Regions from separate parts of the Pseudomonas sp. S2_E02 genome, predicted to be linked through region 4. Evidence: predicted binding sites of a transcription regulator. Region 4 holds the regulator's gene; each other region holds the start of a gene.

Region 1 (7,872 bases), 2.8 Mb from region 4:
CGACGGTTCGGTTCAGCAGATCGAGCGCATCCCGCAAGAACTCAAAGAGCTTTATGCGACCGCGTTCGAAGTGGACACCAAGTGGATCGTTGACGCCGCCAGCCGTCGTCAGAAGTGGATCGACCAGGCCCAGTCGCTGAACCTGTACATCGCTGGCGCATCGGGCAAGAAGCTCGACGTGACCTACCGCATGGCCTGGTACCGTGGTCTGAAAACCACTTACTACCTCCGTGCCCTGGCCGCGACCAGCACCGAGAAGTCGACCATCAACACCGGCAAGCTGAACGCTGTTTCCAGCGGCGGCAACCACGGCGACGATTCGGTTCTGGCAGCTCCTGCCGGTCCTGCGCCAGTGCCAAAGGCTTGCGCGATTGACGAGCCGGATTGCGAAGCTTGCCAATAAGCTGAGCTGAGTCAGGCGTTGCGAGACGTCTGATTCTTCCAGGCAAAAGAAACCCCCGACAGACTTCTGGTGTGTCGGGGGTTTTCTTTTGTGCGCCGTTTACCTTCGGCAGCGCTTACAGAGGTTGAGTACATCTGGCAGAAGCTGCCTGGCTTTCAGGTCGCCTTCGCGAGCGAACTCGCTCCCACAGTGGGATTGGGAGTGTGCAATCGGAGATTGGTCGGAGTGAGTCGCTGTAAGAGCGAACCGCCAGCCGCAGCAACGGATATACACCCAATCAAAACATCCCCCCTCCCCCAAAAAAAACCCAACAAAAAAGCCCCTCAAAAGAGGGGCTTCCTTGCACAAGCAGCCACCAGAATCAGGTCATCTGAATGATGGTCTGCATGATGGTGCTCTGAGTGGAAATGGTCTTGGCGTTCGCCTGATAGTTGCTCTGGCCCTTGATCAGGTCTACCAGTTCGTTGGTCAGGTTAACGTTCGACTCTTCCAGCGAGTTGGAAGCGATCGAACCCAAGGTACCGGTTTCCGGTGCATCGTAGCCCGGGATACCCGAAGCAAACGTCTCTTTCCAGCTGGTGCCACCGATAGCCTGCAGGCCTTGTTCGTTGGTGAAGCTGGCCAGCGCAACCTGGCCGATGGCCTTGCTCTGGTTGTTGCTGAAGTTGGCGAACAAAGTACCGGTGCCGTCGATGGTCAGGTTGGTGATCTGGCCAGTGGCGTAACCGTCCTGAGTCGGAATCGAACGCGCGGTGTCAGCGTTGTACTGAGTGGTCTTGGACATGGAGATGGTCACGCCAGCCGTGTTGGCTGCTGCGCCGTTAGGTACAAAGTTACCGTTGACCACGTTGCCCGGCTTCCAATTGGCCAGCTTCAAGTCGCTGCTGATGATCGGATTGGCCGGATCCGCCGGATTAGGTGTGCTGACCTGAGTCAGATTGCCCGAACTGTCAAACGTCAGTGTCGAAGCAGTTGGAGGCGTCGTGAGTGGATTGCTACCGGTTGCATCCGGATTACGCCCGTCCACCAGGGTGTAAACCTTCCAAGTGTTTTGGCCGGTTTTCACCATGTACTGATCCATGACGTGCGAGTTGCCCTGCGAGTCGTAGATCGGAGTGCTGAAGCTCTTCGTGTACGTCTCAAGCTTGCTCGGATCAAACTTGCCGGCCGCCACTGTGTCGTTGATCACCGGCGCAGTCGAGTTCAAGTTGATGCTCGACGTCACCAGGGAAGTCGATTTCGGCGCCAGGTTCGAGGTATCGATCTTCAGGTCGGTCAACACACCGTTGATGATCTTGCCATTGGCGTCCACGCCGTAACCCTGCAGGCGCGAGGTGTAGTCGGTGTTGGTGATGTAACCGGCGTTGTCGACCTTGAACGTACCGGCACGGGTGTAGGACACCGAGCCGTTGTTGCTCATGGTGAAGAAGCCCGAACCGTTGATGCCCATGTCCAGCACGTTACCGGTGTTGTTGATGTCACCCTGGGTGAACTGCTGGGAAACATTGGCCAGGCGCACGCCGTTGCCGATCACTTTGCTGCCGCTACCCAGGCGAGTGGCCGAGTAGACGTCTTCGAATTCTGCACGGGACGATTTGAAACCGGCGGTCGCGACGTTGGCGATGTTGTTGCCGGTCACGTCCAGTTGCTTGTTGGCTGCATAGAGACCGCTAAGGCCGATATTGAAAGACATATTCCACTCCTTTGTGCCGGTTAGTCGGCTCTATATACCAATGGTTTGTACTTTGGACAGGGCAACGGTGCCCTTGCCGGACAGGTTGAGCATCAGCTCGCCGCCGGTCTGGCTGATCGTCACGCTGGTGACAGTGGCCGGCAGGTACGTCGCCATGTCGGTCGAGGTGCCATTGATCGATGCGTTGGCCTTGACGGTATAGGTACCGGTCTTGACCACGTTGCCGTCCTTGTCCTTGCCGTCCCAGGTGAAGCTCGCGCTGCCTGCGGCGCGGCTGCCCAGATCGATGGTGCGAACCACCGTGCCGCTGCTGTCGGTGATGCTGACGGTGCCGCCGGCAATCGACGACGGAACGCTGACCGAGCCGGTCATGCCTTTGCTCGGATCGTCGAGCTGAACCGAGTTGGTCTGCACGATCACATTGCGGCCCACCAGCGACGAAGCCTGCAACGCCTGCGAGGAGTTGTAGTTGCCAGCCAGCGAGCTGACAGTGCTGTTGAGGGTGGTGATCCCCTCAAGGCTGCTGAACTGTGCCAACTGCGCAACGAAGGCACTGTTGTCCTGCGGATCAAGCGGGTTCTGGTTTTTCAGCTGGGTGACCAGCAATTGCAGGAACGCATCCTTGCCCAGTGCCTGGCCGCCGGTGGCGCTGTTGGTCGCCGAAGCAATGCCACCGGTGGTCGAACTGGTCTTTTTCGACGAGTTCGCCAGGATGTCATTCATGCTCAGGCTGCTAGTGGTATCGGAAACACTCATGGCAGTCGCCCCTTATTACTGACCGAGGGTCAGTACCTTCTGCATCATGGTTTTGGCGGTGTTCATCATTTCGGCGTTGGTCTGGAACGAGCGGCTCGCGGAAATCATGTCAGCCATTTCTTCCACCACGTTGACGTTCGGGTAGTAGACGTAGCCTTTGGCGTCGGCCGCCGGATGGTTCGGCTCGTAACGCGCTTCGAGGTTGCTCTGGTCTTCGACCACACCGAGCACCTGTACGCCCTGACCGGCCGCGTCCTGGCTCTGGAACAGCGAGTTGCTGCCGCTGCTCTGGCCGCCCTGGAACATGGTGGCGAATACCGGGTGACGGGCGCGATAGGTCTGGTCGATGCTCGACGAGACGGTTTCGGCGTTGGCGATGTTCGACGCCACGGTGTTCAGACGCGTGGTTTGTGCGCTCATGCCGCTGCCGGCAATGTTGAAAACGCTGGACAGGGACATGGATTACTCTCCGCGCAGGGCTGACACCAGCCCTTTGAATTTGCTGTTGAGCAGGGTGAAGCTGGCCTGGAAGCCGACGGCGTTTTCCGCGTAGTTCGACTGTTCCAGTTGAGCGTCCACGGTGTTCTGGTCGATCGACGGTTGCATCGGCGTGCGATACATCAGCGATTCGTCGCCATTGCCCAGGCCTTCAGCTTCGATGTGACGGCTGTTGGTCATGTTCAGGGCGATGGTGCCGTTCGCATTTTTCTGGGTCTGTGCTTCAAGCACTTTGGAGAAATCCAGATCCCGAGCCTTGTAGTTCGGGGTGTCGGCGTTGGCGATGTTGTTGGCCAGCACTTCGGCACGCTGGGCGCGGAAGCCCAATGCCTTTTCGTGAATGCCGAGCGCTTTATCGAAGCTGATGCTCATGTCGGGAACCTTCAGGTGACCGGTTTTTCGTAACTGAGCTTTAGCAAGCGCCGTGCCAAACCACAAAAGCCGCATAAACCGGGGCTTTGCAGGGAGTCGGCAAAGCGGCAATGCCAGAAAAGCGGCAACCGGTTTCCGCCGGATGCCGCTTTTCTGCCGCTTGCCGTCCATCTCATACACACCACGATCCCCTGTAGGAGTGAGCCTGCTCGCGATAGCGGTGTGTCAGGTACCGATGCTGCTGAATGTGCTACCGCTATCGCGAGCAGGCTCACTCCTACAGGGGGTTTATGGTGTCAGGGAGAATTTCTTTGGGCATAAAAAACGGCAGGTCTTTTTGGGACCTGCCGTTTTTTGGTGTTGCCGATACGGTTATTTCGCCTGGTAAATAATCCCCGGGCTGCACTGCACCATCTGGTAATGGTCCGGCAAACCGTTCAGCGCTTCGGAAGCGCCAAGGAACAGATAACCGCCCGGCTTCAACGTGCTGTGAATGCGCAACAGGATGTCTTTCTTCACTTCGGCAGAGAAGTAGATCAACACGTTGCGGCAGAACACGATGTCGAACTTGCCCAGCGCGGCATAGCTGTCGAGCAGGTTGAACGAACGGAACTCTACCCGGTTCTTGATCGGCGCCTTGATCACCCAGCGGCCCGGCCCTTTCGGGTCGAAGTAACGCTGCAGGCGTTCCGGCGACAAACCGCGACCGATGGCCAGGCTGTCGTATTCGCCGGTCTTGCAGTTGGTCAGCATAAGACCGGACAAATCAGTGGCGACAATCTGCACGCCCATCTTCAACTGACCAAGGTTGGTCCGCTCGAACTCGTCGATCGACATCGACAGCGAGTACGGTTCCTGGCCCGACGAGCACGCCGCTGACCAGATCCGCAAGCGCTGGTTGGGGCTGGCCTTGATCGCTTCAGGCAGCACCTTGTTCTTCAAGACTTCAAACGGATAGGTGTCACGAAACCACAGGGTTTCGTTGGTCGTCATGGCATCAACTACCTGCTCGCGCAAACCGCTGCGCGGCTGGGTCTGGATGCGCTGAACCAGCTCACCCAGGGATTTGATGCCTTGCTGCTCCATCAGTTTGTTGAGACGGCTCGAGACCAGGTACTGCTTGTTTTCACCGAGCAGAATGCCACAGGCTTTTTCCAGGAAGACCCGGAACTGTTCGAAATCCAAATTACCCGTAGACAATGATGCCGCCTCTTAAATCGTGTTGACCGCCAGGAGCAAAACGCCCCTAGCTGATATCTGCTGCTTTGATCCGGTCGACTACCCGGGATGCGAGGTCATCAGGACGGAATTTGGCCAAAAAGTCATCTGCACCGACTTTCTTGACCATCGCCTGGTTGAATACCCCCGACAACGAAGTATGCAGGATGATATGAAGCTTTTGCATGCGTGCGTCGCCGCGGATTTCCGCCGTCAGGGTGTACCCGTCCATCTCCGGCATCTCGATGTCGGAAATCATCATCAGGAACTCTTCTTCCGGCTTCTTGCCCTCATCGACCAGCTTGCGCAGGTAATCCAGCGCCTGTTTGCCGTCGTTCAGCGCCACCACTTCGACCCCGATTGTCTGCAGACAACGCGTGACTTGCTTGCGCGCCACCGACGAGTCATCGACCGTCAAGACACGCAATGACAGTGCCTTGGTCTGGGTCTCGACATCGACCACGCCCACCGAAATCGCTTCCGGCGTCGGCGCAACTTCCGCCAGCACTTTCTCGACGTCGATGATTTCGACTAACTGATTGTCCACCCGAGTCACAGCCGTCAGGTAGTGATCGCGACCCGTGCCCTTGGGCGGTGGATGAATCTCTTCCCAGTTCATGTTGACGATGCGCTCCACCGAGCGGACCAGGAAACCCTGGGTCTTGGTGTTGTACTCCGTGATGATCACGAACGGGTTGTTCTTGTCCTTCAACGCTCCGGAACCGGTGGCCATTGCCAGATCAAGGATCGGAATGGTCGCCCCCCGGATATTTGCCACCCCGCACACGACAGGACTGGACTTGGGCATCAACGTCAGCGACGGGCACTGCAACACTTCCCGCACCTTGAACACGTTGATTCCGTAGAGCTGCTGACCGTCGAGACGGAACAACAACAGCTCCAGGCGATTCTGCCCCACCAGTTGCGTGCGCTGGTTCACCGAATCCATTACACCAGCCATGCCCAGACTCCTACACCAACGCCAAGTGTTGTTGCGACGCACATTTATTGCTAAACGGCACGGCGCTTGCTTTTTAACTCGTATGAACGCTCAAACGACATTTTTCCGACACCTGACCTCCCGCGCTCGCAAAAGCCTTTGCGCGATGTCCGCCGTCTGCTGCTTTTTCGCTGGCAGCCCTGCCATTGCTGATGCGGTTACCTTGCCTGACATGCTTATCGGCGTCACTCAGGGCTTTCTTGAGTTCACCGTAGAAGACTATCTGGCCACCAGTCAAACGGAAGGCCGCTACGAGATCGAAGTAAACCAGCTCGACCCTCGTATGCGCATGCCTATGTGCGACAAGGAATTGACAGCGACTTTGGAGAGTCCGGCACGTCCGCTGGGCCGGGTTACCGTGAAGGTCCGCTGTGAGGGCGCCTCGCCCTGGACTGTGTTCGTGCCCGCTCAAGTCCGCCTGTTTCGCGAGATTGTGACAACCACCCGACCGCTGAAACGTGCAGGGATCATCGAACCACAGGACGTGACCCTGCGTGAACGCGACGTGAGCACGATCAACCAAGGCTTTCTGACCTCGGTAGACGAAGCGATCGGGCAGAAATTAACCCGACCAACGGTAGCCGATCAGGTCATTACCCTGGTCCATCTGGAACAGGCGGAAGTCATTCGCAAGGGTGATCAAGTGGTCATTACTGCGCGCAGCGGCACGCTCGCCGTGCGCATGCCCGGTGAAGCGCTGGCCAATGGCGGTTTGAAAGAACAGATCCGGGTGAAAAACCTCAACTCGCAACGGGTCATCAAGGCGCAAGTCACCGCGCCCGGCCAAGTGGAAGTGGCGATGTAGAAAACTGGCGCTGACCCCGGCTGTTCCCTAAACTGTGCCGCAGCAGGACACGCGCCGGCGCATGCAAGGCTCATTGTAAATGTGCCTAAAGTTTTCCAGGGGATGGCCGAAAACATGGCAAGCGTCCAAATTCCCAGAGGTTTTTATCATGGTCATCGATTTCAGCCGTTTGAACAGCTCCTCGTCACTTACGGGCAGTACACGTACCAGCAACGCCAAGGAAACCGCCGAAACCGGCACCTCCGCGCCGCTGAATACCCAGGCCGAACCGGCCAGTACCGCAAAAAGCGGGGAATCGGTACACCTCAGCAATGAGGCTCAACAGTTGCAGAAGGTCACTGACAAGCTGCGCGATCAGCCTGCTGTCGACAAAGCCCGTGTGGCCGAGTTGAAAGCCGCGATTGCCGATGGCAGCTATAAAGTCGACAGCAACCGTGTAGCCAGCAAACTGCTCAACTTCGAAGCCCAGCGCTAGGCTTTTGCCGGCGCCAGGCTTTTGGACGCTTAAAACCCAAGGCCAGCCATGCACGACACTAATTTATTGCAATTGATCAACGACGACTTTGCTCCAGCTCAACAATTGCTGGAGTTGCTGCAAACCGAATCCCTCGCGTTGCACGGTCGCGACATGCCCTTGCTGGAAAACATTCTGGCGCATAAACAGGCATTGATCATTCTGCTTGAACAGCATGGCCGCAAGCGCAGTGAAATCCTCGCCAGCCTCAACTTGCCGACAGACCGCAGCGGTCTGGAGCAACTGGCTGGCCAGTCGAGCATTGGTGAGCAGTTGTTGGCGCAAGGCGATGCATTGACCGATCTGATCGCTCAATGCCAGGCCGCCAACCTCAAGAACGGCCAGTCGATCCAGATCCAGCAGGCCGCCACGGCCAATCAGCTGAAGATCCTCACCGGCGGTGAAGCGCCGGCGCTGTATAACGCCAGCGGTACATTTGCCAAACCCGCCACACCGCGTCCGCTCAGCCAGGCATGAGCCGTTGATGCGCCAGCTCTATCAACCCGCGAAACATGCTGGCAAAATGCTGGCTAGTCGTCATATTTTGTCTGGAGATTGATAAACCGTGTCCAACGCCCTCAGCGCGGATGATGCTCCGCAGCCCCCTAAGGTG
Region 2 (7,872 bases), 950 kb from region 4:
ATGCCGGTGTAGCGCAGGCGCGCGTCCATTTCTGCCGCCAGACGTTGTGCCGGTCGACCGTTGGCACCGGGCAACTGCGCAAGAATCTGATCGATCTCCTCGGTGCAGGCCCGCAGCGAGCGCGGCACATCGGCGCGCAACAACAGCAACTCGGCAACATGCCGCGCCCCCGGCGCATCGCGATAGATTTCGGTGTAGGCCTCGAATGACGACAAGGCGCGCAGCAAGGCGCTCCATTGGTAGTAGGCGTGGGCCGTACCGTCGCTGACTGCTTCAGCCTGATCGCCGGCCATTTCATAGCGCGCATCGAGCAATCGCAGCGTGTTGTCCGCGCGTTCGATAAAGGTGCCGAGGCGAATAAAGCGAAATGCATCGTTACGCATGATCGTGCCGTACGACGCGCCACGGAACAGGTGCGAACGCTCCTTGATCCATTCGCAGAAACGGCTCATGCCATAGCGACTGAGGCCCTGCTCGGCGATTCCGCGAATTTCCAGCCACGTCGAATTGATGTTCTCCCACATGTCCGCCGTGATCCGCCCACGCACCGCATGGGCGCTGGCCCGAGCCGCGCCGAGGCAGCTGTAAATGCTCGCCGGGTTAGCCGCATCGAGGGCAAAAAAGTGCAGCAGACGCTCAGCATGCAGCGCGCCATGGCGCTCGAGGTAATCGTCGAGGGTACCGGTGATCAGCAGCGGCATGGCCAATTCGTGCAAACCGTCGCCGCGACCGTCCTGCGGCATCAGCGACAGCGAATAACTGATGTCGAGCATCCGCGCGAGGTTTTCCGCCCGCTCCAGGTAACGCGACATCCAATACAGATCCGAGGCAGTTCTACTTAACATGGCAAGCTTCCTTCAATCCTCGACCACCCAGGTGTCCTTGGTTCCGCCACCCTGGGAGGAATTCACCACCAAGGAGCCTTCGCGCAGCGCCACACGGGTCAACCCCCCAGGCACTACCCGGGTTTCGCGCCCGGACAAGACAAACGGACGCAAGTCGATATGGCGCGGCGCAATGCCGTTTTCGACAAAGGTCGGACAAGTCGACAGCGACAGCGTCGGTTGCGCGATGTACGCGTGGGGCTTGGCCTTGATTCGTTCGCGGAAGGCATCGATTTCCGCTTTCGTCGATGCCGGCCCGACCAACATTCCGTAACCGCCTGAGCCTTGGGTTTCCTTGACCACCAGATCTGGAAGATTGGCCAGCACGTGAGAAAGTTCAGACGGGTTGCGGCATTGCCAGGTCGGTACGTTCTTCAAAATCGGCTCTTCGTCGAGGTAGAACCGGATCATGTCAGTAACGAACGGATACACCGATTTGTCGTCCGCTACGCCGGTGCCGATGGCGTTGGCCAGCACCACGTTGCCCGAGCGATAAGAGGACAGCAGCCCCGGCACACCGAGCATCGAGTCGGGGTTGAACGCCAGTGGATCGAGAAACGCGTCGTCGAGCCGACGGTAGATAACGTCCACCGCTTTCGGGCCGTCCGTAGTGCGCATGAAGACTTTGTCGTCGCGAACGAACAGATCCGCGCCCTCGACCAGTTCAACGCCCATTTCCCGCGCCAGGAATGCGTGCTCGAAGAACGCACTGTTGAAGCGCCCCGGCGTCAGCACCACCACGCTCGGGTCATCGATCGGACTTGAGCTTTTCAGGGTGTCGAGCAGCAGGTTCGGGTAGTGATCGATAGGGGCAATACGCTGGGCGGCGAACAGCTCCGGGAACAGGCGCATCATCATCTTGCGGTCTTCGAGCATGTAGCTGACGCCGCTCGGTGTTCGCAGGTTGTCTTCGAGCACGTAATAAGTGCCGTCGCCGTCGCGCACCAGATCGACGCCGGAGATGTGCGAATAGATATCGCGGTGCAGATCCAGGCCTTGCATCGCCAACTGATATTGCTCGTTGGCCAGCACCTGTTCGGCGGGAATGATCCCGGCCTTGATAATGCGCTGCTCGTGATAAAGGTCGGCGAGGAACATGTTCAACGCCTTGACCCGCTGGATGCACCCGCGCTCGACAATTCGCCATTCACTGGCAGGGATGCTGCGCGGGATGGTGTCGAAAGGAATCAGGCGCTCGGTGCCCTGCTCGTCGCCATAGAGCGTGAACGTGATGCCGGCGCGATGGAACAGCAGATCGGCCTCGCGTCGCCGCTGGGCCAACAGCTCATCCGGCGTATCGGCCAGCCATCGGGCGAACTCCCGATAATGCGGGCGAACCTGGCCGCCGGCATCGTACATCTCATCAAAATAGGTGCGGATCATGCCGTACTCCTTGTCACCCGGACATACAGGCCTTCGCAAGGCCCGTGCCATCGGCATAAACGCTTTGATTTCAATCGGTTGGAAATACACGCCGCAAGCACCGCACCATTCCTGTGCGGCAAATGCCCCAACCGGATTGCCCCCGCTTCATTGCGACGCACTGCATCGCCTATCACCAGCATAGTCAGAGTTGATTTCACTGCCCGGCGCTGCCTGCGGATAATCCGCACATTCGCTGCAAATCTTCACCGGCCCCGGCGCCATGAAGCGGCCAGCTCAACTGATTGGGATCGCCTCGGCGGCCCGCCCCGCTGTAACCCTGACCGGTTTCCTCTCCTTATCGGTCTTCCCTTTTAGCCACCCTCTCCGGTGGCTTTTTTTTGCCTCGGTTTCTTGTTTCAGGGTTTTGCCACAGCGTTTTGCTTATGCCGGAAATGACAACGGCCAACCCGAAGGTCAGCCGTTGCTCAACAAATGAAACCAGAGATCAATTCAAACGGTGGCGGTTGCGCACCTCCTGTTTCACACCCCAGCCTTCGATAATGCCACCCAGAGGTTCAACCACGGCAGAGAATCCCTGCTCGAAGTCGCCGATATCGTCATATGTCGCGTACATCACTTTGCTCAATTCCAGCGCCCACGCACCGTCATCACGCAGGCTGACCTGGGCATTGATGGATTCACCGCGAAATTTGCCTGCCGCCCTGCGCGCCCGCTCCTCGTCCGGGAAAATCGCGTAGAACTCGATGGGATGGAATCGGGAAAAATCGAAACCGCCTTCTTTCATGCGGCGCAGAACATTGCTGCTGATGTCTTCTTGATAGGCTGTGCTCATGAATCGTCCCCCTCGCATAGATGGATAGACTTTCCGTATTCCCGCCCCGGGCCTTTGGCCAAAGTACGACGGCAACGTGGTTGCACGCGGGAACAAGCATGTAGCTGACAAGACCAGACCTTAGCGATCCGTTCGCTGATCTCGCTTGCAGAGTAGCCCCAAGATAGAGCTGCTGCCAAGGCCTGGTTTCAAGAGATGACAGGAACTGTCAGACGGGTGTGATGCTGCGGATTTCGATGCTGTTCTGGGTTTTCAGGTTTTTCACGCCCGCATCGGCGGTGCGCCCTTCCAGATCGTTGAGATCCAGTTCGGCGGCGACGGGCAGAAGCCGTGCCTTGATCAATCGAGCGGCCTCATCGTCGCTGGGGCATTCCGCGCGCTCGAACACCTCATCGACAATTTCACCATGATCGTCCACGAAAGTGACTTTCCACTTTTGCATCGGTGCCTCCTCGATCAAACCCGCAAATGGGCTTACACCTATCTCGACTTTAGACGCAGAGGGTTGGTTCAAAAGGATTACAGCGGGGGAAGATGAAAAAAACGACATCTATCGTGTGGAGCAAACAAATGTGGGAGCGAGCCTGCTCGCGAAAGGGCCTGTCCAGTCGACATATTCTTTGACTGACCTGACGCCTTCGCGAGCAAGCTCGCTCCCACAGGGGAGTTGCAGTGTTCTTTTAGTCGTTGCTTGGCTTGTTGATCGCCTGCAGCACGTATTGCGGCAAGGCGAACGCGCCGATATGGATTTCAGGGTTGTAGTAGCGGGTGACGATGCCGCTGCCGATGAAGCGCTGTTGCAGGGTTTCACGGCTGAGCTTGCGGTAGGCCGGATTGGTCGAGCCCCAGGCGAAAGTCATCGAGCCACCGATGTAGGTCGGAACGGCCGCCTGGTAGAAGTGCCAGTCCGGGAACAGGCTGTTGAGGCGACCGGCAGTGGTTTTTACTTCTTCGATCTGCATGAACGGTGTGCCGTTCTGGGTCACGAGGATGCCGCCCTCGTTCAGGCAGCGATGGCAGGCCTGATAGAAGTTCTCCGAGAACAGCACTTCGCCCGGGCCGATCGGGTCGGTGGAATCGGAGATGATCACGTCGAATTTTTCCGTGGTGGTGGCGACGAAACGCATGCCGTCGTCAATCACCAGGTTCAGGCGTGGATCGTCGTAGGCGCCGCTGGAGTGGTTCGGCAGGAACTCTTTGCACATATCGACCACGGTGCCGTCGATCTCGACCATGGTGATGTACTCGACACCGGCGTGCTTGGTCACTTCACGGAGCATGCCGCCGTCACCGCCACCAATGATCAGCACGCGCTTGACGCTGCCGTGGGCGAGGATTGGCACGTGGGTGAGCATTTCGTGGTAGATGAATTCGTCGGCTTCGGTGGTCTGGATCACGCCGTCCAGCGCCATGACCCGGCCCATGCGCGGGTTCTGGAAAATCACCAGGTGCTGGTGTTCGGTGCGCACTTCGTGCAGCAGTTTTTCCATGCGAAAGCGCTGACCGTAGCCCTCGTAGAGGGTTTCCAGGTACTCGCTGGTTTTGGTGACGGTCATGGTCAAGTGCTCCGATGAATGCGCGGGCGCCAATCGTGGGGGCGATTGCCCGGGAAAGGCGCGCATTCTACGTTGCCGAAGATGACAGGTAGAACCTCCCTTCATCAGCAAATCGCAATCCCTTGTAGGAGTGAGCCTGCTCGCGATAGCGGTTTTTCAGTCACTGACTCATTGACTGGAGGATAGCTATCGCGAGCAGGCTCACACCTACAGGGTATTGCGGTGTTCTCGGGATCAGCGTCAGATCCGCACGTTGCCCCGCGGTCCGGCAATCGCCCAGATGATCAGGCCCAGCACTGGCAGGAGGATGATCAGCAGCACCCAGACGATTTTCATCCCGGTGGTGGCGCCGCTTTTCAGCACATTGATGATGGCCCAGATGTCGAGGGCGAGGATGATCAGACCGATCAGACCGTTGAACGTGGAACCCATGGTGTCGCTCCAGAATAGTGGCATGCACTTTTAGGATAGACGGTCGCGCGCAGGGTTCCCTTTTATTGCTATCTCGCTCAGACGTGCACAGCGATCTTCAGCGCTTCGAGCGATGGCGCAGCGGCGATACCGACTTCGGCGCACAGCTCCAGCACCCGTGGCACGTCGTTGCCGTAGACCAGCACCACCTGCAGTTCGTCGTCGAGCAACTGGCTGAAGTTCATCAGTGTGTAACCGCCGTTTTCCTTGTTCAGGCTGCTCATCTGCACTTGGATGCGGTTAAGGGCGGTAAGTGCTTCGGTCTTGGCCAGTTGCTTGGGCTTGAGGTTGAAATCCACGCCCGGGCCGAACGAGGCAACGATCTGCGCGAACAGGTCAACGTAGGTGTCGGCCTGGAACAGCACGGTTTCCGGCAGGCTGCCGACCACGACCCATTCGCCCAACGCAATCGGGAATGTGTCGTCGTAGTTGATGTCAGGGTTGGCTGCCAGAAAGGCACCCGCATCGGCGTAAGCTTGCGCGGCTTCGTCAGCCACTTTCAGGATCTCGTCCTCGCCCATGCAGCCGGAGCTGATTTTGCTGATGAGTTCGACGAGTGCGGCTTTCATGAGGGCGGATCCTGTGGCGAAGGTGAATTTCGAGGGCGCGGAGGATAGCGCACAAAGCAAAAGATCGCAGCCTCGGCAGCGCCCACGCTCAGCGCTCATCCACGGACGAGCTAGCGCAGGCTGCGATCTTTTGAGGCCCGTCAGGCCAGCAGTTTTTCCAACTGAGCGGTGGTATCAACCGCCCCCATCGTGCGGGCCGCATCCAGCGCCGTCACGCCATTGGCGTCCTTGGCTTGCGCATTGGCCCCCTTGCTGATCAGGTAATCAACGATTTCAACGCGGTTGAACATCGCCGCCATCATCAGCGCCGTACGACCATCAAACGACGAGCCTTCGATCTCTGCGCCCGCTTCGACCAGCGCCTTGACCACCGGCAGATCGCCTTTGAACGCGGCGCCGGCAATCGGGCTCTGGCCGTTGCCATTGCGCATTTCCGGATCGGCCTTGTGTTTGAGCAACACCTGCACCGCATTCAGATGGCCGTAATAGCTGGCCAACATCAACAACGTGTCACCCTTGCTGTTCTTCAGGTTGACTGGCAAACCGGCCGTGACCAGGCGATCAAGCATCTCGGCATCACCGTCGCGCGCCTTGTTGAAAACCTGCTCGGTGAATTCGGCAGCTTCTTCAGGGGTCATCTGGCGGCTTTGGTCGGACATGGGGCAACTCCACTTTCGGTCAATCGGAAAGCCGACAGTTTCCCGAGCGAGGCGCTGGCTGTCACCCCCTTTTTCTCAAGTCGAGCCATAGCCAGATTCAATAACGATGCTTGCCCTGATGAATTTCTGCCAACACTTCATCGGTGACCCGAACGTAAGTCTGCGTGCCGGGCAGCCATGCGAAGATCGGGTCATCCCCCGTCTGGCCGGGGTCGAAGCCTTCGTTCTTGAGTCGGGTTTTCTGGTATTTGAAGGTGCCGGTGGTCTCCATCTTGACCTTCACTCGCAGGAACAATGGCACGGCATAGGCTGGCATGCGCTCCCGGGCAAAAGTCAGCAACTCGGCGAAATCCAGCGTCGCAAGGGATTCCGCTGGCGTGATCGCCGCCATACCGGCGCGGCCGTTGGTATTGCAGATCTCCACGCCATAAGCCACCGCCTCGGAAATCTGCGGGTGTTGCAGCAGAAGATTTTCGACTTCGGTGGTCGAGACGTTTTCGCCCTTCCAGCGATAGGTGTCGCCGAGGCGATCGACAAATTGAGCGTGACCGAAGCCGATGTTGCGCAGCAGGTCGCCGGTGTTGAAAAAACGATCACCTTTGCTAAACACGTCGTGCAACACGACCTTGGCGGTTTTCTGTGGATCGGTGTAGCCGTCCAGTGGGGCTTTTTCGTCGATCCGCGCCAACAGTAGACCCTGCTCGCCTTTGCCGACCTTGCGCATGAATCCGTCAGGACTGCGGATTGGCTCGCCGCTGTGATGGTCGTAGGCGACCAATTCCCAGGCCATCAGGGAGAAACCGATGGTGTTGTCGAAATTGAGAATGTTAGTGAATCCGATGTTGCCGTCGCTCGCCGCGTACAGCTCACAGATGTGCTCGACGGCGAAACGTGTCTTGAACTCGGCCCAGGCGCCGGGGCGCAAGCCGTTGCCAATCATCTTGCGCACATCGTGACGGCTATCATCGGCGCTGGCCGGTTGATCGACCAGATAACGGCATAGCTCGCCGACGTAACCGATGGTCGTCGCGCGGTAGCGGCGCACGTCGCTCCAGAACTGACTGGCGCTGAACTTGCGGCGGATCGCGAAACCCGAAGCACCGTTCACCGCCGAACCCCAGCACACGCAAAGACCGGTGGCGTGGTACAGCGGCAAGGTGCAATAGACGACGTCGTCAGGGCTCATATTGAGAGCGATCATGCCGAAACTGGCGGAGCTGCGCATCCAGCGCCCATGCTTGAACACCCCTGCCTTGGGCAGGCCGGTGGTGCCGGAGGTATAAATGTAGAAACACGGATCGTCAAAGAAGATCTGCTGGCTGCTCGGCGGATTCTCGCTGGAGGCGTCGGCACTGGCGCTGATCAGATTGACGTACCCGTCGGGCGCAATGCCCGGATGGCTGTAGGTGTCCTGATCGGCGACAAACCAGGTGCGCGGTGCAGTGATCGCTACTTGATCGCGAATCGCCGCATACGCCGCAAGCAGTTCTTCGCCCACAATGATCGCCACCGGCG
Region 3 (7,872 bases), 700 kb from region 4:
GTCGACCACAAATTGCGGGCGATGTTGGCCAGTTGGCTGCGGATGTCGATGAGCTTGTCGGCGGTTTTCGTGCAGACGATCAGCGCACCGGTGCGGTCGCGGTACAGGCCGAAGTTCTTCGAGCAGGAGCTGGTAATCAGCAACTCTGGCACCTCGGCCGCGAACAACCGGGTCGACCACGCATCCTGCTCCAGACCGTCGCCAAAGCCCTGGTAGGCAAAGTCGATCAGCGGCAGCAGATTGCGGCTGCGCACCACATCGAGCACGCGCTGCCAGTCGTCATGGCTCAAGTCAAAACCGGTCGGGTTGTGGCAGCACGCGTGCAGCAGCACCACATCACCGTTTGGCACTTGATTGAGCACGGCAAGCATGGCATCGACGTCGAGGCGGTTGTCACTGCCCACGTATGGGTAGTGACTGACCTTGACCCCGGCCGTGGCGAAAATGGTTTCGTGGATCGGCCAGGTCGGGTTGCTCAGCCACACGCCCTTGCCCGGCAGGCACTGGGCGATGAAGTCGGCAGCCAGGCGCAGGGCGCCAGTACCGCCCGGCGTCTGGGTGGCGCCGGCACGTTGTGCGGCGATCAGCTTCGAGTCGGCACCGAGCACCAACTCATTGATGACTTTGCCGAACAGCGGGTTGCCGTGGCCGCCGATGTAGGTTTTGGTGTCCTGGCTTTCGACCAGCCGCGCTTCGGCGATTTTCACCGCCTCGGGGATTGGCGTCAGGCCTTGAGCGTCCTTGTAGACGCCAACGCCCAGGTCGAATTTGCGCGGGTTGGTGTCCTGCGCATACGCCTCCATCAAACCGAGGATCGGGTCGCCGGGTACCCGGCCGATGGCGTCGAAGTGCATTACTTGCGTCCTTCTGCGGTCTTGGCCACTTCGTCAGTGCGCGCAGCCATGATGAAGTCGTTGCGGTGCAGGCCTTTGATCGAATGGCTCCACCAGGTCACGGTGACTTTGCCCCATTCGGTCAGCAGGCCCGGGTGATGACCTTCGGCCTCGGAAATCTCGCCGACAGCGTTGGTGAACGCCAGGGCGTGCTTGAAATTCTTGAACAGGAAAACTTTCTCCAGCTGCATGATGCTGTCGCGGACTTCTATGTTCCAGTCAGGGATCTGCTTGATCAGGATCGGCAGTTCTTCGTCGCTGACTTGTGGCGCATCGGCGCGGCAGGCTTCGCAGTGGGCTTGGTTCAAAGTGGACATGGTGTATTCCTGAATCGAGTGTGTTTTTTTTATTAAAACGTTTGAGCCGTGAATGCCGTCACGCTAAACCAAAGTGGCGGCGACGGACAGGCTCAATTGTCAGCAAAAGTCGCGGTTCACGCGGCTTTCGGTTTCGGCGGAAACTTCGGTGCGTGCAGACCCAGCTGCATGCCTTGGCGAACCATGGCCATGATGTCTTCATGGGCCACGTCGAACAGACGCTTGAGGTTCGGCAGGACAAAGTACAGCGGTTGCAGGATGTCGATGCGATACGGCGTGCGCATGGCTTCGAGCGGATCGAACGCCTGATGCTCAGGTTCGTCCGACAGCGAATAAACGGTTTCTTTTGGTGAAGACAGGATGCCGCCACCGTAAATGCGTTTGCCTTGCGGGGTGTCGACCAGGCCGAACTCGATGGTCATCCAGTACAGGCGCGCCAGATAAACACGTTCTTCCTTGGTCGCCTGCAAACCAAGTTTGCCGTAGGTGTGGGTGAATTCGGCGAACCACGGGTTGGTCAGCAGCGGGCAGTGACCAAAGATCTCGTGGAAAATGTCCGGCTCTTGCAGGTAGTCCAGCTCTTCGCGGGTACGAATGAACGTAGCCACCGGAAATTGCTTGCTGGCCAGCAGTTCAAAAAAGGTCTGGAAGGGGATCAGTGCCGGCACGCGGGCGACCTGCCAACCGGTGGTCTCGCCAAGCACTTTGTTGATTTCGCCGAGTTGCGGAATGCGGTCGTGGGGCAGACCGAGTTTTTCGATACCGTCCAGATACTCCTGGCAGGCACGCCCTTCAATCACTTTCAGTTGGCGAGTGATCAGCGTATTCCACACCGCATGTTCTTCGGCGGGGTAGTCGATAAAACCTTGCGCATCGGGCTCGCGGGCCACGTATTGCGTCTGCTTCATACTGCTCTCCTGCTAGGGGAATTCGTTCTTGTTATGTCCAGCGATGGATTCAGAATTACCTGAGAGCGGGTTGATGTGCAGCAGGTTGAAGTGCCTCCACGTAGGAAGTTTCTCTGTAAATCGTAAAATTATCGTTACGCTTTGACGGATATCTCGCATTTGCGGTGATTCACGGGTTTGAAAAGGCCGGTGGCTGTCACATAATCTTGACAACTATCTGCGGGCCTCGGCAGAAAAATGGGCTCCGGGCGCACCGCAATACCTGTGGGAGTGAGCTTGCTCGCGAAAGCGCTGGGTCCGACACATCAATGCTGGATGTGCTGACGCCTTCGCGAGCAAGCTCGCTCCCACAGGGTCGGTATTCAACTCCCAATCTTGTCGGGCCTTATATATGCGCATCAAAGTCCACTGCCAGAACCGCATCGGCATCCTGCGCGACATTCTCAACCTGCTGGTTGCCTACGGGATCAACGTCGCGCGCGGTGAGGTCGGCGGTGAGCATGGCAACGCGATCTATCTGCATTGCCCGAACCTGATCAACATCCAGTTCCAGGCGTTGCGCCCGAAATTCGAGGCGATCGCCGGGGTGTTTGGCGTCAAGCGGGTTGGGCTGATGCCCAGCGAACGTCGGCACATGGAGTTGAATGCGCTGCTCGGCGCGCTGGAGTTTCCGGTGCTGTCGATCGACATGGGCGGCTCGATCGTGGCGGCCAACCGCGCGGCGGCGCAGTTGCTCGGCGTGCGCGTCGATGAAGTGCCGGGGATTCCGCTGTCGCGTTACGCCGAGGATTTCGATTTGCCAGAGCTGGTGCGCGCCAACAAATCGCGAATCAACGGCATGCGGGTCAAGGTCAAGGGCGACATCTTTCTGGCCGACATCGCGCCGCTGCAATCGGAGCACGACGACAGTGAAGCGATGGCCGGTGCGGTGCTGACCTTGCATCGCGCTGACCGCGTTGGCGAGCGTATCTATAACGTGCGCAAGCAGGAACTGCGTGGTTTCGACAGCATCTTCCAGAGCTCGAAAGTGATGGCCGCCGTGGTGCGCGAAGCACGGCGTATGGCGCCGCTCGACGCTCCGCTATTAATTGAGGGCGAAACCGGTACCGGCAAGGAATTGCTTGCGCGCGCCTGTCACCTCGCCAGTCCGCGTGGGCAGTCGCCGTTGATGGCGCTCAACTGCGCAGGCCTGCCGGAGTCGATGGCCGAGACTGAGTTGTTCGGTTACGGCCCGGGCGCGTTCGAAGGTGCACGCGCCGAAGGCAAGCTCGGGCTGCTGGAATTGACGGCGGGCGGCACGCTGTTTCTTGACGGTGTCGGTGAGATGAGCCCGCGTCTTCAAGTGAAGTTGCTGCGCTTTTTGCAGGACGGTTGCTTCCGCCGGGTCGGCAGTGATGAAGAGGTTTACCTGGATGTGCGGGTCATCTGTGCGACGCAGGTCGACTTGTCGGAGTTGTGCGCGCGCGGAGAGTTTCGCCAGGATTTGTACCACCGCTTGAACGTGCTCTCCCTGCACATCCCGCCGTTGCGCGAATGCCTCGACGGGTTGACGCCGCTGGTCGAGCACTTCCTCGATCAGGCCAGTCGGCAGATCGGTTGCACACTGCCGAAACTGGCGCCGGCGGCGATGGATCGCCTCAGTCATTACCACTGGCCGGGCAACGTGCGGCAACTGGAGAACGTTTTGTTTCAGGCAGTTTCGCTGTGCGATGGCGGCACGGTGAAGGCCGAACATATTCGTCTGCCGGATTACGGCGTGCGTCAGCCGCTTGGCGATTTCTCGCTGGAAGGCGGGTTGGACGAGATTGTCGGGCGATTCGAAAAAGCGGTGCTGGAGCGGTTGTATTCCGAGCATCCGAGCAGTCGGCAATTGGGTAAGCGGCTGGGGGTTTCGCACACCACCATTGCCAATAAACTGCGCGAGTATGAAGTCGGTAAAACCGATTCATAGCTCAAGCATGATCGTTCCCACGCTCTGCTTGGGAATGCAGCCCGGGACGCTCCGCGTCCCAAAGCGGACGCAGAGCGTCCATTGAGGCATTCCCACGCGGAGCGTGGGAACGATCATCTTTTGATCCTTTGCCGCCAAGCGGCATAACACCGCCGGTTTTTCGACTTCGATACATTTCAAATTTCCCCTCGCTATCCCCCAAGTCCTTTGTTTACCGGGCCTTTGCCCGCCAGAAAAAAGTTGGTCTGCAAATTGCTTATGGCTCAGCAGTACAGCGGTGGGCGGCAAACGTCCGGCATGCAGAGGAAAGAGTGTGGACAAGTACCTTTATGTGGCAATGACCGGCGCCAGCCAGAACGCACTGGCGCAGAAGGCTCATGCCAACAACCTGGCGAACATCTCCACCAACGGCTTTCAGCGCGACCTGGAGCAGGCGCGTTCGATGCCGGTGTTCGGTGACAGCTTTCCGGCGCGTGCGTTTGCCATGAGCGAACGGCCCGCCACCGACTTCACCCCGGGCTCGCTGGTGCAGACCGGTCGTGACCTCGACGTCGCCGTCACCGGCAATGGCTGGATCGCGGTGCAGAACCCGAACGGCGGCGAAAGCTACGTGCGCACCGGCAGCCTCAACGTCGACGCCCTCGGCGTATTGCGCGCCGGCAACGGTATGCCGGTGATGGGCAATGGCGGTCCGATCGCCGTGCCGCCCGAGCAGCAGATCGAAGTCGGTGAAGACGGCACCATCAGTATTCGTGCGATGGGCGAAGGCCCGCGTGTCATGGCGGAGGTCGACCGGATCAAGCTGGTCAACCCGGACATCAAGAACATGAACAAGGGCCTCGACGGCTCGATCTACACCAAGGACGGCCAGCCTGCGCCGGCTGATGCCAACGTCAAACTGGTGTCGGGTTTCCTCGAGTCGAGCAACGTCAACGCCGTTGAAGAGATGACCTCGGTGCTGGCCCTGGCCAAGCAGTTCGAGTTGCACGTCAAGATGATGAACACCGCCAAAGACGACGACCAGGCCATGGCTCGGGTCTTGCAGATCAGCTAATTATCAGAACGTCGCGCCGAAAAACAGGCGCACGAGGAGAATCGAATGCTTCCGGCTCTATGGGTTGCCAAAACCGGTCTGTCCGCCCAGGACACCAACCTGACCACCATTTCCAACAACCTGGCGAACGTGTCGACCACGGGTTTCAAACGTGACCGTGCCGAGTTCCAGGACCTGCTCTATCAGATCAAGCGTCAGCCTGGTGCCCAGTCGACTCAGGACAGCGAACTGCCGTCGGGTCTGCAAGTGGGTACCGGTGTGCGTATCGTCGGCACCCAGAAAAACTTCACCGCCGGCAGCCTGCAAACCACCGAGCAGCCGCTGGACATGGCCATCGACGGTCGCGGTTTCTTCCAGATCCTGCAGCCGGACGGCACCACGTCCTACACCCGTGACGGTACCTTCCACCTCGATTCCAACGGCCAGATCGTCAACGCCAGCGGTTTCGCTCTGGAACCGGCCATCGTCATTCCGAACGATGCCCAGACCTTCACCGTCGGCCGTGACGGCACTGTGTCGGTAACCATCGCCGGCAACCCGGCAGCGCAAGTGATCGGCAACCTGCAAACCGCCGACTTCATCAACCCGGCCGGTCTGCAAGCGGTGGGCAACAACCTGTTCCTCGAAACCGCTGCATCGGGTGCCCCGCAAGTCGGTACGCCGGGCCTGAACGGTTTTGGCACCATGCTGCAGAACACCCTGGAAACGTCCAACGTCAGCACCGTTGAAGAGATGGTCAACATGATCACCACTCAGCGCGCTTACGAGATGAACTCCAAGGTGATCTCCACCGCCGACCAGATGCTCTCGTTCGTAACGCAGAATCTGTAATCAAGTCTATGAGGCGGCCATGAGGTCGCCTGCAACACCGTGAGGTAGGGTCATGAATCGCTTTGTATCTGTTCTGGCATTGAGTGGGGTCGTCTCGCTCGCGGGCTGCGTCGCTCCGACGCCCAAGCCCAATGACCCTTACTACGCCCCGGTGTTGCCGCGCACGCCGTTGCCGGCTGCCGCCAATAACGGCTCGATCTATCAGGCCGGCTTCGAGCAGAACCTGTACAGCGACCGCAAGGCCTTCCGGGTCGGTGACATCATCACCATCACCCTGAACGAGAAGACCCAGGCGAGCAAGAACGCCAACTCGCAAGTGGCCAAGAACAGCAAGACCGGTATCGGTCTGACCTCGTTGTTCGGCGGCAGCGGTACCACCAACAACCCGTTGGGCGGTAACGATCTGAGTCTGGACGTTGGCTACAGCGGCGACCGCGCCACCAAGGGCGACAGCAAGGCCGCGCAGGGCAACACCCTGACCGGTTCGGTCACCGTGACTGTGGCCGACGTCTTGCCCAACGGCATCATTGCTGTGCGCGGTGAGAAGTGGATGACCCTCAACACCGGTGATGAGCTGGTGCGGATTGCCGGTCTGGTGCGTGCCGATGACATCGCCACTGACAACACCGTGTCGTCGACTCGTGTCGCCGATGCGCGCATCACCTACTCGGGCACCGGCTCGTTTGCCGATGCGAGTCAGCCAGGCTGGTTCGACCGTTTCTTCCTCAGCCCGCTGTTCCCTTTCTAGGTGGCGACTTTGAATTTCAAGAGCCTCATGCTCGCTGCGGCGCTGATGTCCGCAGCCTTTGCTGCCCACGCCGAGCGGCTGAAAGATATCGCCAGCATTTCCGGCGTGCGTTCCAACCAGTTGATCGGTTACGGCCTGGTGGTCGGGCTTAACGGCACCGGTGACCAGACGACGCAAACCCCGTTCACCCTGCAGACCTTCAACAACATGCTCTCGCAGTTCGGCATCAAAGTGCCGCCGGGATCGGGCAACGTGCAGTTGAAAAACGTCGCGGCGGTGTCGGTGAGTGCCGATCTGCCGGCGTTTGCCAAACCGGGTCAGCAGGTCGACATCACCGTGTCCTCGATCGGTAACTCCAAGAGCCTGCGCGGCGGCACCTTGTTGCTGACCCCGCTCAAGGGTATCGACGGCAACGTTTACGCCATCGCTCAGGGCAACCTGGTGGTCGGCGGTTTTGATGCCGAAGGGCGTGACGGTTCGAAGATCACCGTCAACGTTCCGTCGGCCGGTCGTATCCCCGGCGGTGCGTCGGTAGAACGTTCGGTGCCGAGCGGTTTCAACCAGGGCAACAGCCTGACGCTGAACCTCAACCGTTCCGACTTCACCACGGCCAAACGTATCGTCGACAAGATCAACGACATGCTTGGCCCTGGCGTTGCGCAAGCCATCGACGGCGGTTCGATCCGTGTCACTGCGCCGCTCGATCCGAGCCAGCGCGTCGACTACCTGTCGATCCTGGAAAACCTCGAAGTCGATCCGGGTCAGGCGGTGGCGAAAGTCATTATCAACTCGCGTACCGGCACCATCGTCATCGGCCAGAACGTGAAAGTGTCGCCAGCCGCCGTGACCCACGGCAGCCTGACCGTGACCATCACTGAAGACCCGATCGTCAGCCAGCCCGGCCCTCTGTCCAATGGCCAGACCGCTGTTGTGCCGCGCTCGCGGGTGAATGCCGAGCAGGAAGCCAAACCGATGTTCAAGTTCGGCCCGGGCACCACCCTCGACGAAATCGTCCGTGCGGTGAACCAGGTCGGCGCGGCACCGGGTGACTTGATGGCGATCCTCGAAGCCTTGAAGCAGGCCGGCGCGTTGCAAGCCGACCTGATCGTGATCTGAGGCCGACCATCATGGATATGCGCAAGAGCGGTATGGTCAGCAGCAGCGATTCGG
Region 4 (7,872 bases):
ACCGCCTGCAATTTGAGCAGGACGATGTCGCGGATCATTTCTTCCGGCAAATCAGTATGAACACGCAGGGGGAAAGCCACGTTCTCGAAAACATCGAGATCGGTGAACAGTGCGCCGCTTTGAAACAGCACACCCATGTGCTTTCGCGCATCGAACAGATCGCTGCGCGAAAGCGCAGGCAGGTTCTGGCCGTTGACCCAGACTTCGCCGCTGGCAGGGCGCAGTTGTGCCCCCATCAATCGCAGCAGCGTGGTCTTGCCACACCCGGAAGGTCCCATGATGCCGGTGACCTTGCCGCGCGGGATGCGAATATCGACGTTATTGAAAATGCTGCGCGCACCGCGCTTGAAGGAGACTCCCTTCAGCTCGACCGCGTAGGCGTTATCGGCACTCATCTAAACTCCTTGCGATGCAGCCTCTCACTCGGACGCCTGTCTTCACTTAAAAAGTACGTACATCCCGGGCAGGCCGAACTGGCGGCGAACTATATCACTGCAAAGGCTACGCGCCCAAGGCTTGTACCAGCCTGTGTTCGGCGATATGACAGGTGCGCAGGCTCTTTTCCCGGGTTTTGGTAACGAGTAATGACAAAGCACGACGAACTTGCGTGAGGCTTTGCAACATAACCGCTATAATCGCCGCCTTTTCATCGGGCTATACGATTTCTGACATGAGCCAATCCAGCGACCTGATTCAATCGGCACAACGCACCATCCAACTCGAAGTGGAAGCCGTACAAGGCTTGTTGCCCCATATCGACGCCGATTTCGTACGCGCTTGCGAGATGATTCTGGCCAGTAAAGGCCGTGTAGTCGTGGTTGGCATGGGCAAGTCCGGGCACATCGGCAACAAGATTGCAGCCACCCTGGCCAGCACCGGCACCCCGGCCTTTTTTGTCCACCCGGCCGAAGCCAGTCATGGCGACATGGGCATGATCACTCGTGACGATGTGATTCTGGCCCTGTCGAACTCCGGCTCGACCAATGAAATCGTAACCCTGCTGCCGTTGATCAAACGTCTGGGCATCCAGCTGATCAGCGTCACCGGCAACCCGCAATCGCCGCTGGCCAAGGCTGCCGAGGTCAATCTCAATGTTCATGTCGAGCATGAAGCCTGCCCGCTGAACCTGGCACCGACCTCGTCGACGACCGCAGCACTGGTCATGGGCGATGCGCTGGCCGTGGCACTGCTGGAAGCACGCGGCTTCACCGCCGAAGATTTCGCTTTCTCGCACCCGGGTGGCGCCCTCGGCCGTCGCCTGCTGCTGAAAGTGGAAAACGTCATGCACGCCGGACAAGAGTTGCCGCAAGTCCAACGCGGCACGCTGCTCAAGGACGCACTGATGGAAATGACCCGTAAAGGTCTGGGCATGACCGTCATCCTTGAAACCGACGGTAAACTCGCCGGGATCTTCACCGACGGCGACTTGCGCCGCACGCTGGATCGCAGCATCGACATCCGCAGCGCCACCATCGACCAGGTAATGACGGCCCACGGCAAGACTGCCCGCCCGGAAATGCTGGCCGCCGAAGCCCTGAAAATCATGGAAGATCACCGAATCAACGCATTGGTAGTCGTAGACGAGGAAGATCGCCCGGTCGGCGCCTTCAACCTCTCCGACCTGCTGCGCGCAGGAGTCATGTAATGAGCAACGATCTGCTGCAACGCGGCAAAGCGATCAAACTGGCGGTTTTCGACGTCGACGGCGTCCTCACCGACGGGCGCCTGTACTTCCTTGAAGACGGCAGCGAGTTCAAGACCTTCAACACCCTCGACGGTCAAGGCATCAAAATGCTGATGAACGCCGGCGTGCAGACCGCTATCATCAGCGGCCGCAAGACACCCGTCGTTGAACGTCGAGCGAAAAACCTGGGGATTCCCCACCTGTTTCAGGGCCGTGAAGACAAACTGGTCGTGCTCGACGGCCTGCTTGCGCAACTGGGCCTAAGCTATGAAGAAGTCGCCTACCTCGGTGACGATCTGCCCGACCTGCCGGTGATTCGCCGGGTAGGCTTGGGCATGGCCGTGGCCAACGCTGCCGATTTCGTCCGCGAACACGCCCATGGCGTTACCCGCGCCCGTGGTGGCGAAGGCGCCGCCCGCGAATTCTGCGAATTGATCCTGCGCGCCCAGGGCCGCCTCGATGCGGCCAACGCCGCGTACCTGTGAGCCAAACCATGTTCAGCAAAAAATTTCGTAACTTCCTGCTGTTCGGCTGCATCGCTGCGATTTTCGCAGCGGTCGGCTATTGGAATATCAGCCCGGAACGCTTTCTCGACAAACCACCGGTCACCTCGGTTGAAACGCCTATCGACTGGTATGCAACCAACACGCATACCCTGCAATACCTGCCGGATGGCAAGGTGCAGTATGAGATGACGTCCGAAAAAGCCGAGCACGTGAAGGCAACCGACGTCACGCTCGTGACCAAACCCGACCTGAACATGTATCGCGGAACAGAATTTCCGTGGCACGTTACCAGTGAGCGCGGTGAAGTGAACTCAGGCGGCACCGAAGTCGAACTGATCGACTCGGTACGCGTTGCGCGCACCGATGAAAAGAAGCGTGACATCCTGATCACGTCCACTCGCATGACCGTGTTCCCGCAGCAGGAATATGCGCAGACCGAGCAACCCGTTAGAATCGACGGCGCTGGCGGTGTATCGACTGGCGTTGGAATGAAAGCGTACCTGAAGGAAAGCAGGATACACCTGCTATCGAACGTAAGAGGACAGTATGAGGCTCGTTAAAACCCTCCCTATTTTGCTCAGTCTGGGCGCAGCACTGGGAAGCGTGAGCGCCTGGGCTCTGCCGAACGATCAGCAGCAACCTATCCGCATTCAGGCCGACGACGCCCAACTGGACGACAAGAACGGCATCGCCACCTATAAAGGTGATGTGATCATCACCCAAGGTTCGATGATCGTTAAAGGCAACACCGTCACCATGACTCGCGCGCCGAATGGAGATATCGACGTGGTGACCTCCGTGGGCAACCTGGCTTATTTCGAGCAGTTGCAAACCCAGGGCGACACCAAACCGGTTCAAGGCTACGGCGTGACGATTCAATACCATGCCCAGCAAAACCGCGTCGTGCTGATCGACAAGGCCAAGGTCGTCGACAAAGACGGCAACGTCACTCAGGGCGAGAAAATCGTCTACGACACCGTGAAGAAACTGGCCAGCGCTGGTCGCGCTACCGGCAGCAAGGTCACCGAAACGCGTCCGCGCATCGACATGGTGATCCAGCCGAAGAAGAAAACCGACGAGAAAACCCAGTAATGGCAACTCTGAAAGCTCAGCACCTGGCCAAGGCCTATAAAAGCCGCCAGGTCGTGCGTGACGTCAGCCTGTCGATCGACAGCGGCCAGATCGTCGGCCTGCTCGGCCCGAACGGTGCCGGCAAGACCACGTGCTTCTACATGATCGTCGGCCTGGTACAGGCCGATCAGGGTCGCGTGCTGATCGACGATCTGGACGTCAGCCACCAGCCGATGCACGGTCGCGCCAAGGCCGGTATCGGCTATCTGCCGCAAGAAGCGTCGATCTTCCGAAAACTGTCGGTGGCCGACAACATCATGGCCATCCTCGAGACCCGTCAGGAGCTCGACAAGGCCGGCCGTCGCAAGGAGCTGGAAAGCCTGCTGCAGGAATTCCACATCAGCCACATCCGCGACAACCTTGGCATGAGCCTGTCCGGTGGTGAACGTCGCCGGGTGGAAATCGCTCGCGCGCTGGCAACGGCACCGAAATTCATCCTGCTCGACGAACCGTTCGCCGGTGTCGATCCGATCTCGGTCGGCGACATCAAGCAGATCATCCACCACCTCAAGGCCAAGGGCATCGGTGTATTGATCACCGACCACAACGTCCGTGAGACGCTGGACATCTGCGAAACCGCTTACATCGTCAACGATGGTCAACTGATCGCCGAAGGCGATGCAGAAACCATCCTGGCCAACGATCTGGTCAAGGAAGTGTATCTGGGCCACGAGTTCCGCTTGTAAGCGTAACAGTGCCCGGTGCGCCGCCCGGGCGCTGTATCGATTCAAGCAGGAATTAATACGCTTTAATTGTTACAGCGCTCTAGGCAAACACTTCAGTTTCAGGCATATAATTTGCTTAAGTTTGGCGCCCCGGCGCCCTGTAGTGGATGGCGCATAGCGCCGGCGAATAAGGTGTTAAGCCCCTGCCATGAAACCATCGCTAGTCTTGAGAATGGGCCAGCAGCTGACGATGACACCGCAGCTGCAACAGGCCATCCGCCTGCTCCAATTGTCGACCCTGGATCTGCAACAGGAAATCCAGGAGGCTCTGGAATCCAATCCGATGCTCGAACGCCAGGAAGAAGGCGAAGACTTCGACAATTCCGACCCTATGGCCGACAACGCCGAACAGAAGCCCAACACCGAGATCCAGGAACCCTCGTATCAGGAAACCGCGCCGACGGTGGACAACCTGGAGGAAGGTGACTGGAGCGAGCGTATCCCCAACGAACTGCCGGTCGATACCGCCTGGGAAGACGTCTATCAGACCAGCGCCAGCAGCCTGCCCAGCAGCGATGACGACGAATGGGACTTCACCACCCGCACGTCCGCCGGCGAGAGCCTGCAAAGCCACCTGCTGTGGCAACTGAACCTGGCACCGATGTCCGACACCGATCGCCTGATCGCCGTCACCCTGATCGATTGCATCAACAATCAGGGCTACCTGGACGAAACCCTCGAAGAAATCCTCGAGGCGTTCGATCCGGAACTCGACATCGAACTCGATGAAATCGAAGCCGTCCTGCACCGCATTCAGCAATTCGAACCTGCTGGTATCGGCGCGCGCAACCTTAGTGAATGCCTGCTGCTGCAATTGCGTCAGCTACCCGCCAAGACGCCTTGGCTGGCTGAAGCGAAACGTTTGGTCAGCGATTACATCGACCTGCTCGGCAGCCGCGATTACAGCCAGTTGATGCGCCGCATGAAGCTCAAGGAAGACGAGCTGCGCCAGGTCATCGAACTGGTGCAAAGCCTCAATCCGCGCCCTGGCTCGCAAATCGAATCCACTGAAGCCGAATACGTTGTCCCTGACGTCATCGTGCGCAAGGACAACGAGCGCTGGCTGGTCGAGCTGAATCAGGAATCGGTGCCGCGTCTGCGCGTCAACGCCCAGTACGCCGGTTTCGTCCGCCGTGCCGACACCAGCGCCGACAACACCTTCATGCGCAATCAGTTGCAGGAAGCCCGCTGGTTCATCAAGAGCCTGCAGAGCCGCAACGAAACCCTGATGAAAGTAGCCACCCAGATCGTCGAGCATCAGCGCGGTTTTCTGGAGTACGGCGACGAGGCCATGAAACCGTTGGTTCTGCACGACATCGCTGAAGCGGTCGGCATGCACGAATCGACCATTTCCCGGGTGACCACACAGAAATTCATGCATACCCCGCGCGGTATTTATGAACTGAAATACTTTTTCTCCAGCCACGTCAGCACCTCCGAAGGCGGCGAATGCTCGTCCACGGCGATCCGCGCGATCATCAAAAAACTGGTTGCCGCGGAAAATCAGAAAAAGCCGTTGAGTGACAGCAAGATCGCTGGTTTACTGGAGGCACAAGGCATTCAGGTGGCTCGCCGCACCGTCGCCAAGTACCGCGAATCCCTCGGGATCGCGCCTTCGAGCGAACGCAAGCGGTTGATGTAAGCCACGTTACAGCGTTCCAGTGGCAGGCTATCCAGCCTGCCGCTTTATGCACTGGCAACGAAGGAGAAGCTGTATGCAAGTCAACATCAGTGGACACCAACTGGAAGTGACCCAACCTCTGCGTTCCTACATCGAGGAAAAACTCCAACGACTGGAGCGCCATTTCGACAAGATCACCAACGTGCAAGTCACGATGTGCGTCGAAAAGCTGAAGCAGAAAATCGAAGCCACCTTGCATATTCCCGGCGGAGAAGTGGTTGCCAATGCCGAGCATGACGACATGTATGCCGCCATTGACCTGCTGACCGACAAGCTGGATCGCCAACTCAAAAAGCATAAGGAAAAGACCCAAAGCCTCCTCCAGGGCGCGACCGGTCGATAACCCCCCATTCCATGATCCGACTTGAAAGTATCCTGACCCCCGGCCGTTCCCTCGTGAACGTGCCGGGCGGCAGTAAAAAGAAAGCCCTCGAACAAATTGCCAACCTGATCGCCCGCGAAGTGGCGGATCTGGAGATGCAAGATGTCTACGAGGCACTGATTGCCCGTGAAAAACTCGGTTCCACCGGTTTTGGTAACGGCATCGCCATTCCCCATTGCCGCCTCAAGGGTTGCACAGCACCGATCAGTGCGCTGATGCACCTTGATGCTCCGATTGATTTCGACGCCATTGACGGCGCACCGGTTGACCTGCTGTTTGTTTTGCTGGTCCCGGAGGCTGCCACCGATGCGCACCTGGAGCTGCTGCGCCAGATCGCCAGCATGCTCGATCGCAAGGAAGTGCGTGAAAAACTGCGCAGCGCTCCAAGCAATGAAGCGTTGTATCAGGTTGTCCTGGACGAGCAGAACGGGCACTAATCATGCGCTTGATCATCGTCAGCGGCCGTTCCGGCTCGGGTAAAAGTACGGCTCTGGATGTCCTTGAGGACAACGGCTATTACTGCATCGACAACCTGCCCGCAGGCTTGCTGCCGGAACTGGCCGAACGCGCGCTGATTCACACGGAACTGGCGCAGCCGCTGGTAGCCGTGTCCATCGATGCGCGCAACCTGCCGAGCCACCTGACACGCTTTCCCGAACTGCTTGAAGATGTCCGGGCCAAACACATCCAGTGCGACGTCCTGTATCTGGACGCCGACGAAGAAACCCTGCTCAAGCGTTTCTCCGAAACCCGCCGTCGTCACCCGCTGAGCAACGCCAACCGCTCACTGGCCGAGGCGATCCAGGATGAAACCGCCCTGCTCGGCCCGATTGCCGACCTCGCGGACCTGAAGATCAACACCACCAATCTGAACCTGTACCAGTTGCGCGACTCCATCAAGCTGCGTCTGCTGAACCAGCCGGAGCCGGGGACCGCATTTCTGGTCGAGTCCTTCGGCTTCAAGCGCGGCATGCCGGTGGATGCGGACCTGGTGTTCGATGTGCGCTGCCTGCCCAATCCGTACTGGAAGCCGGAACTGCGCGCGCAATCGGGTCTCGATGCGCCGGTGGCTGAATACCTGGCGGCACAGCCGGAGGTCGAAGAAATGTTTCAGGACATCTTCACCTACCTGCACAAGTGGCTGCCACGCTTCGCCGCGAGCAACCGCGCTTACGTCACCATTGCCATTGGCTGCACCGGCGGGCATCACCGCTCCGTCTACCTGACCGAACGTCTGGGTCAGGCCCTGCAGAAAACCCTGAAGAACGTCCAGGTTCGCCACCGCGACCTCACTTAAAGGATTCACACCGCGATGCCTGCTCTGGAAATCGAAATCATCAACAAGCTGGGCCTGCATGCCCGCGCATCGGCCAAGTTTGTCGGGGTGGCCGGGCAGTATCCGGATTGCACGATCAGAGTGGGCCGTACACCAGAGACCACGGTTGATGGCAAAAGCATCATGGCGATGATGATGCTGGCTGCTGGCAAGGGCACCAAGATCTATCTGAGTACCGAAGGTGAAAAGGATCAGGAGGCGCTGGATGCGCTGGTGGCGTTGATCAACAACTACTTCGACGAAGGCGGCTGACAGCCAAAGTCAAAACATCGCAGCCTGCGGCAGCTCCTGCATTGGAATACGTTCCCTGTAGGAACTGCCGCAGGCTGCGGTCTTTTGCTCTGCTTCAACCCAACGCCGTATCCATCACCATCATCAGACAAAACCCGATCAACAGGCCAAGACTGGCCAGTTTGTCATGACCATT

The links. The regulator sigma-54, encoded in region 4, starts transcription at its own class of promoters, with help from an activator protein. The targets are predictions, from matches to a motif close to ANTGGCATNNANNTTGCTNT.
Region 1: flgB (flagellar basal body rod protein FlgB) is a predicted target of sigma-54. The motif match lies at 3,763-3,782, and genes of this name have one in related genera.
Region 2: AB4O01_RS29385 (circularly permuted type 2 ATP-grasp protein) is a predicted target of sigma-54. The motif match lies at 2,300-2,319, and genes of this name have one in related genera.
Region 3: AB4O01_RS28190 (flagellar basal body rod protein FlgF) is a predicted target of sigma-54. The motif match lies at 4,309-4,328, and genes of this name have one in related genera.

The regions. Positions count from the first base shown of each region.
Region 1 is NZ_CP162761.1:2,818,399-2,826,270, forward strand. Features, by position in the region: gene AB4O01_RS12595 (ribonucleoside-diphosphate reductase subunit alpha) at 1-403, shown strand, start outside; gene flgE (flagellar hook protein FlgE) at 765-2,096, opposite strand; gene flgD (flagellar hook assembly protein FlgD) at 2,127-2,852, opposite strand; gene flgC (flagellar basal body rod protein FlgC) at 2,868-3,311, opposite strand; gene flgB (flagellar basal body rod protein FlgB) at 3,315-3,722, opposite strand; gene cheR (protein-glutamate O-methyltransferase CheR) at 4,095-4,922, opposite strand; gene AB4O01_RS12625 (chemotaxis protein CheV) at 4,969-5,901, opposite strand; gene flgA (flagellar basal body P-ring formation chaperone FlgA) at 5,984-6,745, shown strand; gene flgM (flagellar biosynthesis anti-sigma factor FlgM) at 6,894-7,220, shown strand; gene AB4O01_RS12640 (flagella synthesis protein FlgN) at 7,269-7,736, shown strand; gene AB4O01_RS12645 (flagellar brake protein) at 7,825-7,872, shown strand, end outside.
Region 2 is NZ_CP162761.1:6,522,960-6,530,831, reverse strand. Features, by position in the region: gene AB4O01_RS29390 (alpha-E domain-containing protein) at 1-845, opposite strand, end outside; gene AB4O01_RS29385 (circularly permuted type 2 ATP-grasp protein) at 858-2,267, opposite strand; gene AB4O01_RS29380 (ribonuclease E inhibitor RraB) at 2,755-3,102, opposite strand; gene AB4O01_RS29375 (hypothetical protein) at 3,311-3,544, opposite strand; gene speE (polyamine aminopropyltransferase) at 3,783-4,658, opposite strand; gene AB4O01_RS29365 (PLDc N-terminal domain-containing protein) at 4,899-5,090, opposite strand; gene AB4O01_RS29360 (hypothetical protein) at 5,168-5,698, opposite strand; gene AB4O01_RS29355 (ankyrin repeat domain-containing protein) at 5,839-6,357, opposite strand; gene AB4O01_RS29350 (long-chain-acyl-CoA synthetase) at 6,455-7,872, opposite strand, start outside.
Region 3 is NZ_CP162761.1:6,273,225-6,281,096, forward strand. Features, by position in the region: gene AB4O01_RS28170 (amino acid aminotransferase) at 1-854, opposite strand, end outside; gene AB4O01_RS28175 (4a-hydroxytetrahydrobiopterin dehydratase) at 854-1,210, opposite strand; gene phhA (phenylalanine 4-monooxygenase) at 1,327-2,118, opposite strand; gene AB4O01_RS28185 (sigma-54-dependent transcriptional regulator) at 2,510-4,069, shown strand; gene AB4O01_RS28190 (flagellar basal body rod protein FlgF) at 4,383-5,123, shown strand; gene flgG (flagellar basal-body rod protein FlgG) at 5,169-5,954, shown strand; gene flgH (flagellar basal body L-ring protein FlgH) at 6,007-6,702, shown strand; gene AB4O01_RS28205 (flagellar basal body P-ring protein FlgI) at 6,730-7,818, shown strand; gene flgJ (flagellar assembly peptidoglycan hydrolase FlgJ) at 7,830-7,872, shown strand, end outside.
Region 4 is NZ_CP162761.1:5,571,782-5,579,653, reverse strand. Features, by position in the region: gene AB4O01_RS24885 (ATP-binding cassette domain-containing protein) at 1-395, opposite strand, end outside; gene AB4O01_RS24880 (KpsF/GutQ family sugar-phosphate isomerase) at 671-1,645, shown strand; gene AB4O01_RS24875 (KdsC family phosphatase) at 1,645-2,169, shown strand; gene lptC (LPS export ABC transporter periplasmic protein LptC) at 2,178-2,750, shown strand; gene lptA (lipopolysaccharide transport periplasmic protein LptA) at 2,737-3,282, shown strand; gene lptB (LPS export ABC transporter ATP-binding protein) at 3,282-4,007, shown strand; gene AB4O01_RS24855 (RNA polymerase factor sigma-54) at 4,195-5,688, shown strand; gene hpf (ribosome hibernation-promoting factor, HPF/YfiA family) at 5,762-6,070, shown strand; gene ptsN (PTS IIA-like nitrogen regulatory protein PtsN) at 6,082-6,546, shown strand; gene rapZ (RNase adapter RapZ) at 6,549-7,406, shown strand; gene AB4O01_RS24835 (HPr family phosphocarrier protein) at 7,422-7,697, shown strand; gene AB4O01_RS24830 (ZIP family metal transporter) at 7,792-7,872, opposite strand, start outside.